3 regions of the Kitasatospora sp. NPDC056531 genome follow, and region 1 is predicted to be linked to each of the others. Evidence: riboswitches for the same ligand, from Rfam matches in the RefSeq annotation. Region 1 holds a riboswitch; each other region holds the start of a gene.
What was found. A riboswitch is a leader RNA that binds a small molecule or an ion and turns the genes downstream of it on or off. The one in region 1 is predicted to bind cyclic di-AMP.
Positions count from the first base shown of each region.

Region 1 (3,070 bases):
CGTGGTCTCGGCCTGGAGCCGCTTCTGCGCCTCCTGCGCGGCGTTGCACTTCTCGGACGCCTGCTCGGCCTCGTCGTACAGCCGCTCGACCTGCGCCTTGACGTCACTGCGGTCGGGCGCGTCCGGTGCGCCGGGAGCGGCCTGGGCGCTGCCGCCGACCGTCACACCCAGGGCCGTGGCGGCGGCCGCGGTCAGCACCAGCGCACGGGCGAGCAGTTGGGAACGACGGTGCACGGACATGGCGGCAGCGGCTCCAATCCTGCGGCGCGGCCCCGCGGCCGCGCCCCAGCGGGCGGCCGTCGAGCGGGAGTCCGGTGGCAGACGTTAGCGAGTCCGGGCAAGCGAGTCCAAACCCCTCCCGACCCGAATATTTGACCCCTAATCGGACATCAGCCCGAGCCGCTGGAAAAGCCGCAGGCCCGGCCCTCCGCGGTGGAGGACCGGGCCCGGAACGGCCTGCGCAGGGATCAGACCCGCACGATGGAGGCCAGCGGCATGTTGGAGACCGCCTCGTAGCGGACCGAGGCGCCCGGCTTGGGCGCGTGCAGCACCTGGCCGTTGCCCGCGTAGATGCCGACGTGGTGGGCGTCGCTGTAGAAGATCAGCAGGTCGCCGGGCTGAGCCTGGGAGATGTCCGAGCCGATCCGGGTGCCGGCGCCGGCCTGCTCCTGCGAGGTGCGCGGCAGCGACACGCCGACCTGGTTGAACGCCCAGACCATCAGGCCGGAGCAGTCGAAGGAGCCCGGGCCGGTGGCGCCCCAGACGTACGGGCTGCCGACCTTGCTCGCTGCGGCGGCCAGCGCGGCGGCACCGTGCGAGCTGCCGGGGGCGGCCGGCTTGGCGACCGGCGAGGAGGAGGTGGCGGAACCCGAGGAGCCCGAACCCGAGCCGATGTCGGTGCGGCTGCTGTCGCGCGAGGCGCGGTCGGCGGCGGCCTGCTGCTGGGCGGCCTTCGCGGCGGCGTCGGCCTGGGCCTTGGCGTCGGCCGCGGCCTTCTCCTCGGCCTGACGGATCGCCTGGCGCTCCTGCTCGGTCAGGGTGTTGAGCAGGTCCTGCGCGGCCTTCAGCTTGTTCTGGACCTCCTCCTTGGAGGTCTTCAGCTGCTGGGTGGTGGACTCCAGCTCGGCGAGCTTGCCCTGGGCCTCGGTGCGGTCCTGGTCGAGCTTGCGCTGCTCCTCCTGGAGCTGCTTCAGCTGGTTCTTCTGGGTGTCACCGGCCTGGTTGAGCGCACCGGCCTGGTTGAGGAAGTTGTCCGGGCTGGAGGAGAGCATCAGCTGGACGGTCGGGGATATGCCGCCGTTGCGGTACTGCTCCCCGGCGATCTCGGCGAGCCCGCCCTGCATGTCGGTCACCTGGGCCTGCTGCCGGGCCACCTGGTCCTGCAGGCCGGAGACCTGCTTCTCCAGGGCCTGCTGCTTCTCCTGGGCGGCGTTGTACTTCTCGGTCGCCTGCTCGGCCTGCTCGTTGAGCTGGTCGACCTGCTCCTTGACCTGGTCCTTGGTCGGCTGCGGGTCGGCGTGCGCGCCGGACTGCGCGGAGAGGGCAACGGCTGCCGCGGCGACACCGGTCAGGATCGAGACACGGGCGCGGCTGGCGGGCTTGGGACGACGATGGGACGCCACGAAGGCGGACTCCTTCTTCCTACGGCCGCCTACCGGGTGAGCTGACGGGTTCGGGCCGGAAGCATGCCCTACGACGCCTCACGACCGTTCCAGCGGCCGACCTGGCGTCGATTCACCCCGGAGGAACGTGGTTCCCCGGCTCCGCTCCGCAGCGCCCCCGACCACTGGGCTCCCCTGTCGGACAGTCGCTTCGACCTGCCCCGCTGTTTCGCGAACTCGACGGTAACCACCGCCGCCACCCAGGCTGGGTGATCGACAGTGCGGTGGTTCGGGGCACGACCCTAGTAACTGAACCGTGATCCGTTCAAATCCTTGTCAGAAAAAAGACGAAAGATTGCCCGTGTTCTTTTGTGAAAATGACCGATGGTGATCGCCACCGCACGGAAAGCTGATCGGATCTCACCGGCCGACCGCGGAACGGGCAAACCCGAAGCGCCACCCCCGATAGGAGGGTGGCGCGGATCACAGGGCCGGAACCCGGACTTCCCGGCGTGTCGGGGCGTCAGACCCGGCGGATCGTGTTGATCGGCATCGCGTCGGCCTTCATCACCTTCACCACGTCACCGGTGTGCGGCGCGTGGACCACCATGCCGTTGCCGATGTACATCCCGACGTGGTGCCGGTCGCTGCCGTAGATCACCAGGTCGCCCGGCTGGGCCTGGTCCAGCGACGGCACCGCGGTACCGACGTTGCCCTGCTCCTGCGAGGTGCGCGGCAGCGAGACGCCGGCCTGGGAGTACGACCAGACCATCAGGCCCGAGCAGTCGAAGGTGCTCGACCCGGTGGCGCCCCAGACGTACGGCGAGCCCTGCTTGCTCATCGCCTTGGCGACGGCCACGGCCGCGTAGCCGCTGGCCGGCGGCAGGCTGCTGAGGTCGACCCGGGCGCTGCCGCGCGAGGCGCGGTCGTCCTGCTGCTGCTGGGCCTTCAGCGCGGCGCGGTCGGCGGCGCTGAGCGAGTTCAGCAGGTCCTGGGCGGCCTTCAGCTTCTGGTTGACGTCCGACTTGGCCTGGTTCAGGTCCTTGGTGGTGGAGTCCAGCGAGGACAGGACGGCGGCGGCCTCGGCCTTCTCCTGGTCCAGCCGGCGCTGCTGGTCGAGCAGGCCCTTGAGCGCCTCGGTCTGGCTGGCACTGGCCTGCTGGACGCTGGAGGCCTTCTCCAGGTAGCCGGACGGGTCGGAGGAGAGCATCAGCTGGACGGACGGGTCGATGCCGCCGGTGCGGTACTGGTCGCCCGCCACCTCGGCCAGGCCCGCCTGCAGCTGGGTCATCTGGTCCTGGCTGCGGGCCACCTGGTCCTGCAGCTGGTCGGCCTGCTTGCGGAGCTGGTCGGCCCGCTCCTTGGCGCCGTTGTACTTCTCCGCCGCCTGCTCCTGCTCCTGCTGGAGCTGGTCGATCTGCGCCTTGACGTCGGCCTTGTTCGGCTGCGGCGCCGCGTGCGCGGCCACC
Region 1 covers NZ_JBHTTU010000003.1:4,851-7,920, forward strand. Annotated here, with positions in the region: gene ACFQ87_RS04815 (NlpC/P60 family protein) at 1-240, opposite strand, end outside; gene ACFQ87_RS04820 (NlpC/P60 family protein) at 468-1,622, opposite strand; cyclic di-AMP (ydaO/yuaA leader) riboswitch at 1,633-1,786, opposite strand; gene ACFQ87_RS04825 (NlpC/P60 family protein) at 2,125-3,070, opposite strand, start outside.

Region 2 (3,070 bases), on a different contig from region 1:
ACCTCGGTGACGACCTGATCTCCGGTCTGATCAGGGCCAGTGACCACGGCGAGCACCTGACCGAGAACGAGGCGGCCGCGATGGCCTTCATCCTGCTGTTCGCCGGTTTCGAAACGACCGTCAACCTGATCGGCAACGGGACGTACGCGCTGCTGCGCAACCCGGGGCAGCGGGTGCTGCTGCAGGAGTCGGTGGTGCGCGGGGAGACCGCGCTGCTGGAGACCGGGATCGAGGAACTCCTGCGCTACGACGGGCCGGTGGAGCTGGCGACCTGGCGGTTCGCGACCAGGCCGCTGACCATCGGCGGGGTGGACATCCCGGTGGGCGATCCGGTGCTGGTGGTGCTGGCGGCGGCGAACCGCGACCCGGCCCGGTTCGCGGACGAGAACACCCTCGACCTGACCCGGGTCGACAATCCCCACCTGGGGTTCGGGCACGGCATCCACTACTGCATCGGCGCCCCGCTGGCCCGGCTCGAAGGACGCGCCGCGCTGGCCACGCTGCTTTCCCGGCTGCCCGATCTGCGACTGGCCGAAAGCCCGGAGAATCTCCGCTGGCGGGGTGGCCTGATCATGCGTGGATTGCGCGAACTTCCGGTCGAATTCAGTCCCGAGATCCGGTCTCCGCATGCCCTTCCTGAGGCTTCGACACGCTGACGGGACGCCGTTGATGCCCTCCTGACAGCGGGGTGAACACCCATCAATCCGGACAAACAGGCGCAGTTGGTAGGCGATTGATCACATGCCGTAATTCCTGTGTGATGTCGGCGATATGAGCTTGTGATTGGTCTGAGGATCTGTCTAGTCTCCCTGGAGTTCGCAGCTGCGGACCTCGTGCGCGGAACGCCGAATCCTGCCCGCCGCGCCACGGGAAACCGACCAGACCCTTGGGCAGGGGCGGGGGAACCAGGTTTGTTGCCGTCCTCCACGGCTTGGGGTGAAGCCGCCCGAGCGGAACGTCTCCGCGCACGGCGGCCGGGCCACCTCCCGGTCCGAACCCGACAGCTCACCTCGCAGGCGTGCGGAGAGGGACCCTTCATGCTGTTCGTTGGAACTGGCCGTCACCGTCGTCGCACCCAGGCCGAGAAGGCCATCGCCGTCGCCGGTGTGGCCGGCGTCGGACTCGCGATGCCGCTCCTCGCCGCCACCGGCGCCTCCGCCGCCCCGGCCTCCGCCTGGGACTCCGTCGCCCAGTGCGAGAGCGGCGGCGACTGGAGCATCAACACCGGCAACGGCTTCTACGGCGGCCTGCAGTTCACCTCCAGCACCTGGAAGGCGTACGGCGGCACCGCCTACGCGCCGCAGGCCAACCAGGCCAGCAAGGGCCAGCAGATATCGGTCGCCGAGAAGGTGCTGGCCTCCCAGGGCCCGGGCGCCTGGCCGGTCTGCTCCGTCAAGGCGGGCCTGAGCAAGGGCGGCGCCCCGGCCGCGGTCGACACCTCCTCGGACGCCAAGCCGCAGTCCGCCCCCCAGCAGCAGACGCCCAAGCAGCAGACGCCCAAGCAGCAGGCCCCGGAGCAGCAGGCCCCCAAGGCGGACGCGAAGCCCGCCCAGTCGTACGCTCCGAAGCACGCCGCCCCGAAGCAGGCCGAGAAGCCCGCGGAGCAGCCGGTCCAGCAGTACGTTCCGAAGCACGCCGCCCCGCGCGCCGCCCAGCCGGCCCAGGCCGCCCCGGCCGGTCACGACTACACCGTCCACTCCGGTGACACCCTGTCGAGCATCGCCGCCGCCCAGAGCGTGTCCGGCGGCTGGCAGGCGCTGTACGACGGCAACCGCGGCACGGTCGGCGGCGACCCGAACCTGATCATGCCCGGCCAGGTCCTGCACCTCGGCTGAACCGGCCCGTAGGGCCTCGACCGAGACGGTCCGTAGGACCTCGAACAGCACCCCGGGGACGAAGGGGGCCGCACCCGGCCCCCTTCGTCCGCATTCGTCCGCGCCGGGGGGACAAGCTGGGACAAGCAGGTGAACTACCGGTGGGTAGTAGGGCCACACGCTGAGACGGAACCGAGGCCAACGTGGCCCCGGGAGCTCGGGCGGTTAGGCTCTGGTCGTAACGACTCCGCAATCGTCCCGCCGACAGCACCACCGTCAGCCGGACCCTGCTTCCGCAAGGAGATGCCTCGTGCCGTCCATCGATGTCGTCGTAGCCCGTGAGATCCTCGACTCGCGCGGCAACCCCACGGTCGAGGTCGAGGTCGGCCTCGACGACGGCAGCACCGGTCGTGCCGCTGTCCCCTCGGGTGCCTCGACCGGCGCCTTCGAGGCGCTGGAGCTGCGCGACGGTGACAAGAACCGCTACTTCGGCAAGGGCGTCGAGAAGGCCGTCCTGGCCGTCATCGAGCAGATCGGCCCGGAGCTCGTCGGCTACGACGCCACCGAGCAGCGCCTGATCGACCAGGCCATGCTCGACCTGGACGCCACCCCCGACAAGTCCTCGCTCGGCGCCAACGCCATCCTGGGCGTCTCGCTGGCCGTCGCGCACGCCGCCTCCGAGGCCAGCGACCTGCCGCTGTTCCGCTACCTGGGCGGCCCGAACGCGCACGTCCTGCCGGTCCCGATGATGAACATCCTCAACGGCGGCTCGCACGCGGACTCCAACGTCGACATCCAGGAGTTCATGATCGCCCCGATCGGCGCGGAGTCCTTCTCCGAGGCCGTCCGCTGGGGCGTCGAGGTCTACCACACCCTCAAGGGCGTGCTGAAGGAGCGCGGCCTGTCCACCGGCCTCGGCGACGAGGGCGGCTTCGCGCCGAACCTGGACAGCAACCGCGAGGCCCTGGACCTCATCATGGAGGCGATCCAGAAGGCCGGCTACGTGCCCGGCCGTGACGTCGCGCTGGCCCTGGACGTCGCCTCCTCCGAGTTCTACCAGGACGGCGCCTACCAGTTCGAGGGCAAGGCCCTCTCGGCCGCCGAGCTCATCGAGTACTACGCCGAGCTGGTCGCCGCCTACCCGCTGGTCTCCATCGAGGACCCGCTGGACGAGTCGGACTGGGACGGCTGGAAGGCCATGACCGTCAAGCTGGGCGACAAGGTCCAGCTGGTCGGTGACGACCTGTTCGTCACCA
Region 2 covers NZ_JBHTTU010000022.1:15,518-18,587, forward strand. Annotated here, with positions in the region: gene ACFQ87_RS20080 (cytochrome P450) at 1-656, shown strand, start outside; cyclic di-AMP (ydaO/yuaA leader) riboswitch at 867-1,033, shown strand; gene ACFQ87_RS20085 (transglycosylase family protein) at 1,038-1,835, shown strand; gene eno (phosphopyruvate hydratase) at 2,125-3,070, shown strand, end outside.
Region 2: it holds a riboswitch for cyclic di-AMP, as region 1 does, so the genes downstream of both, ACFQ87_RS20085 (transglycosylase family protein) here and ACFQ87_RS04820 (NlpC/P60 family protein) in region 1, are expected to answer to the same signal.

Region 3 (3,070 bases), on a different contig from region 1:
GACGTGGCCCGGGGCCGCTGGTATCTGGACGCCTCCTGGACCCGGCCCGTGGTGCGGACGATGCCGCTGGAGGCGGCCCGCGCGGCCGGGATGGTCGGGGTGGACACCAACGCCGACCACTTCGCCGCCTGGCACCTCGACGCCCGCGGCAACCCGGTCGGCGAGCCCCGCCGGTTCCGCTACGACCTGACCGGCACCGCCACCCACCGCGACGCCCAGGTCCGCCACGCCATCACCCGGCTCCTGCACTGGGCGAAGCGGTGCGGGGTGAGGGCGATCGGCCTGGAGAACCTGGACTTCACCGCCGAGACCACCCGCGAGAAGCACGGCCGCCGCAAGCGGTTCCGGCAGCTCGTCTCCGGCATCCCCACCGGCCGGCTCCGCGCCCGGCTCGTGTCCATGGCCGCGGAGCTGGACATGGTCATCGTCGCCGTGGACCCCGCCCACACCTCCCAATGGGGCGCGCAGCACTGGCAGAAGCCGCTCGTGACACCCACCCGCCCTACCACCCGGCACGATGCCGCCAGCATCGCGATCGGGCGACGCGCCCTCGGACACCCGATCCGGCGACGGACGGCACCGCCCCACGACGACCGGAGCGATCGTCGTGGGCATCGGACCGTCCAGGCCCCATCGGGCATCCGAGGGCGTGAGGAGACCCGCCGCCCCGTCACGGACCGCGCACACGATGCGCGCCGCCGGACGGGGACCACGAGAACGCGGGCGACCAGTCGGGCATCCACCACCGTTCGGGATGCACGCAGTGATCAGACCTGGGTCCAAGACTCACTCCTGATCACTTAATTGGAACGGTTCGTGGTCAGGGGCCTCGTCCTACGTCCTTGACGGACGGGTCAGTTGGAGAAGTCCTGGGTGAGCCAGACGGTTCCGCTGGCGTCCCGGTGGACGGCGATGCCGATGTGGGTGAACTCGCTGCTGAGGATGTTCTTGCGGTGGCCGTCGTTCGGCGGCGTCTCGTTCAGCATGTCCTGGGTCAGGCTGACCGCCATGGCGGCGATGTCCTGGGCCGAGGTGGAGACCCCGTTGCCGTAGCCTATGTTCTCCCCGACGGCGTTCCACTGGACGCCTGCGGCCGTCTCCCGCGCCCCCAACTCGGCCTCGCCCGGGCACTGGTGGGACATGCCGCAGCCGCCGGCCATCGTCTGGTCGTGGGCCCCGGCGCTGCTGGTCAGCCCCGACGTGATGGTGTAGGCGGGCAGGCCCTGGGCGGCTCGCGCCTGGTTGATCAGTTTGAGGACCTGCTGCACGGCGTCCGAGCTCGAACCGGTCTGCGCGGCCGGGGCGGTGGGGATGGCCGCGGGGGCGGGGGCGTGCGTGGCCGGGGCGGACGGGGACGACGGGGACGACGGCGCGGACGTGTGGGACGCCGGGGTCGGAGCCGGAGCGGAGGGCCGCGCCGAGTGGGAGCCCTGGGGCTCGCCGCCGGGTCGCGCGGCCGCGGATTCCGGAGCGCGGGAGGCCGCGGATTCCGGGGCGCCGGAGGCCGGGGCGCCGGATTCCGGGGCGCCGGAGGCCGGGGCACCGGAGGCCGGGGCACCGGAGGCCGGGGCGGACGGCGACGGTGAGGCTTGCGAGGCTTCGGCCGGGGCCGCAGCGGAGGGCCCCGCGGCGTCCGGGTCGGCCTGGTGGCGGCGCTGACCATCGGAGTCGCTCTGGTGCCGGTGCTGGTGGTGCTCCTGCCACCCGGCGTGGCTCGCGTACGTGTGGGAGCCGGGCGCGGCGGAGGCTCCGCTCGCGCTCAGCAGCGGCAGCATGAGGCCGGCGCCGGCGATCCCGACGGTGGCGGCCAGACGCGGGGTGTGTCTCCGGCGCGCACGGCGATGCCGGCCGGTACCTGAAGTCAGCATGGGGCGTCCCTCTGCGACGCCTGCGAGGTGAGCTGTCGGGTTCGGGCCGTGAGGTAGCCCGGCCGCACGCAGCGGCTTCACCCCTAGCCACACCCGTCTCGTCCGTGAACGGACCGAGCAGGGCGCGGCGAACTACCTGGTTCCCCCGCTCCTGCCCGGTGCACTGCTCGACGTCCGGCCGACCGGTGGACAGGACTCGGCGTCCCGGCGGCAGGGTCCGCAGGTGCGAACAGGTTGCACGCTAGGCAGATCGAGCCGGAAGACACAAGTTCGTATCACGCACATCACATGGACATTCAGCGAAGATCTGATGAAATGCCAAATTAGCTGACAAAGCGCCGCATAAATACCCTAATCGGACAACTCTCCCGGCTGTCGATGCCGGTCGCGACGGCCGCCGCCCGGGGGGCGGGGGCGCACAAGGCAGCTCGCGCGTCACCCCTGCCGATCACGCCTGGTATCTGGAGATCGACGCCCCCGTCCCCATGCCCGAGCCGAAGGAAGAGGGAGAAGGCTGACTTGGAGCTGGCTGGGCAGTGCACCCGGGTCCGCCCTCGCCCGGGCCGGCGCCCACGACTGTGCCGACGCCCTGCTCGCCGACCTCGCCCTCCTCGGCGATCACAGCTCCGAGCCCGCCGAGCACCTGGGACTCAGTCGACGCGGGCGCTGCCGAAGGTGCGGCGGTAGGCGCCGGGGGTGGTGCCGAGGGCGGCGCGGAAGCGGCGGCGCAGGTTGACGGCGGAGGCCAGGCCGACCCGCACGGCGACGGCCTCCACCGGCAGGTCGGTCTGCTCCAGCAGAGCCCGGGCGGCGTCGACGCGCCGGGCCAGCAGCCACTGGCCGGGGCTGGTGCCCAGCTGCTCGGCGAAGCGCCTGGCCAGGGTGCGCCCGGAGAGCCCGGCTCGGGCGGCGAGGTCCTCCACGGCCAGCCGCTCCCCCAGGTGCCCCTCGGTCCACTCCAGCAGCGGGGCCAGCGACTCGTCCGCCCGGGCGGGCACCGGGGAGCCGGGCGGCTGCCAGCCGGGGACGACCACGGTGTCGGCCCGCTCCAGCGCCTCCAGGCCCGCGTCGACCAGCAGTGGGACGCCGAGGGTGGTCGGCACCGGGCCGGGGGTCCGGGTGCACAGGGTGAGGTCGTAGTGGGAGGGCAGTCCGGCGCGTTCGGTGCCGAAGGCCTCGGCGGCGCAGGCGAGTTCGAACGG
Region 3 covers NZ_JBHTTU010000153.1:556-3,625, reverse strand. Annotated here, with positions in the region: partial or broken gene ACFQ87_RS42405 (IS200/IS605 family accessory protein TnpB-related protein) at 1-804, shown strand, start outside; gene ACFQ87_RS42400 (CAP domain-containing protein) at 855-1,868, opposite strand; cyclic di-AMP (ydaO/yuaA leader) riboswitch at 1,871-2,039, opposite strand; gene ACFQ87_RS42395 (helix-turn-helix domain-containing protein) at 2,519-3,070, opposite strand, start outside.
Region 3: it holds a riboswitch for cyclic di-AMP, as region 1 does, so the genes downstream of both, ACFQ87_RS42400 (CAP domain-containing protein) here and ACFQ87_RS04820 (NlpC/P60 family protein) in region 1, are expected to answer to the same signal.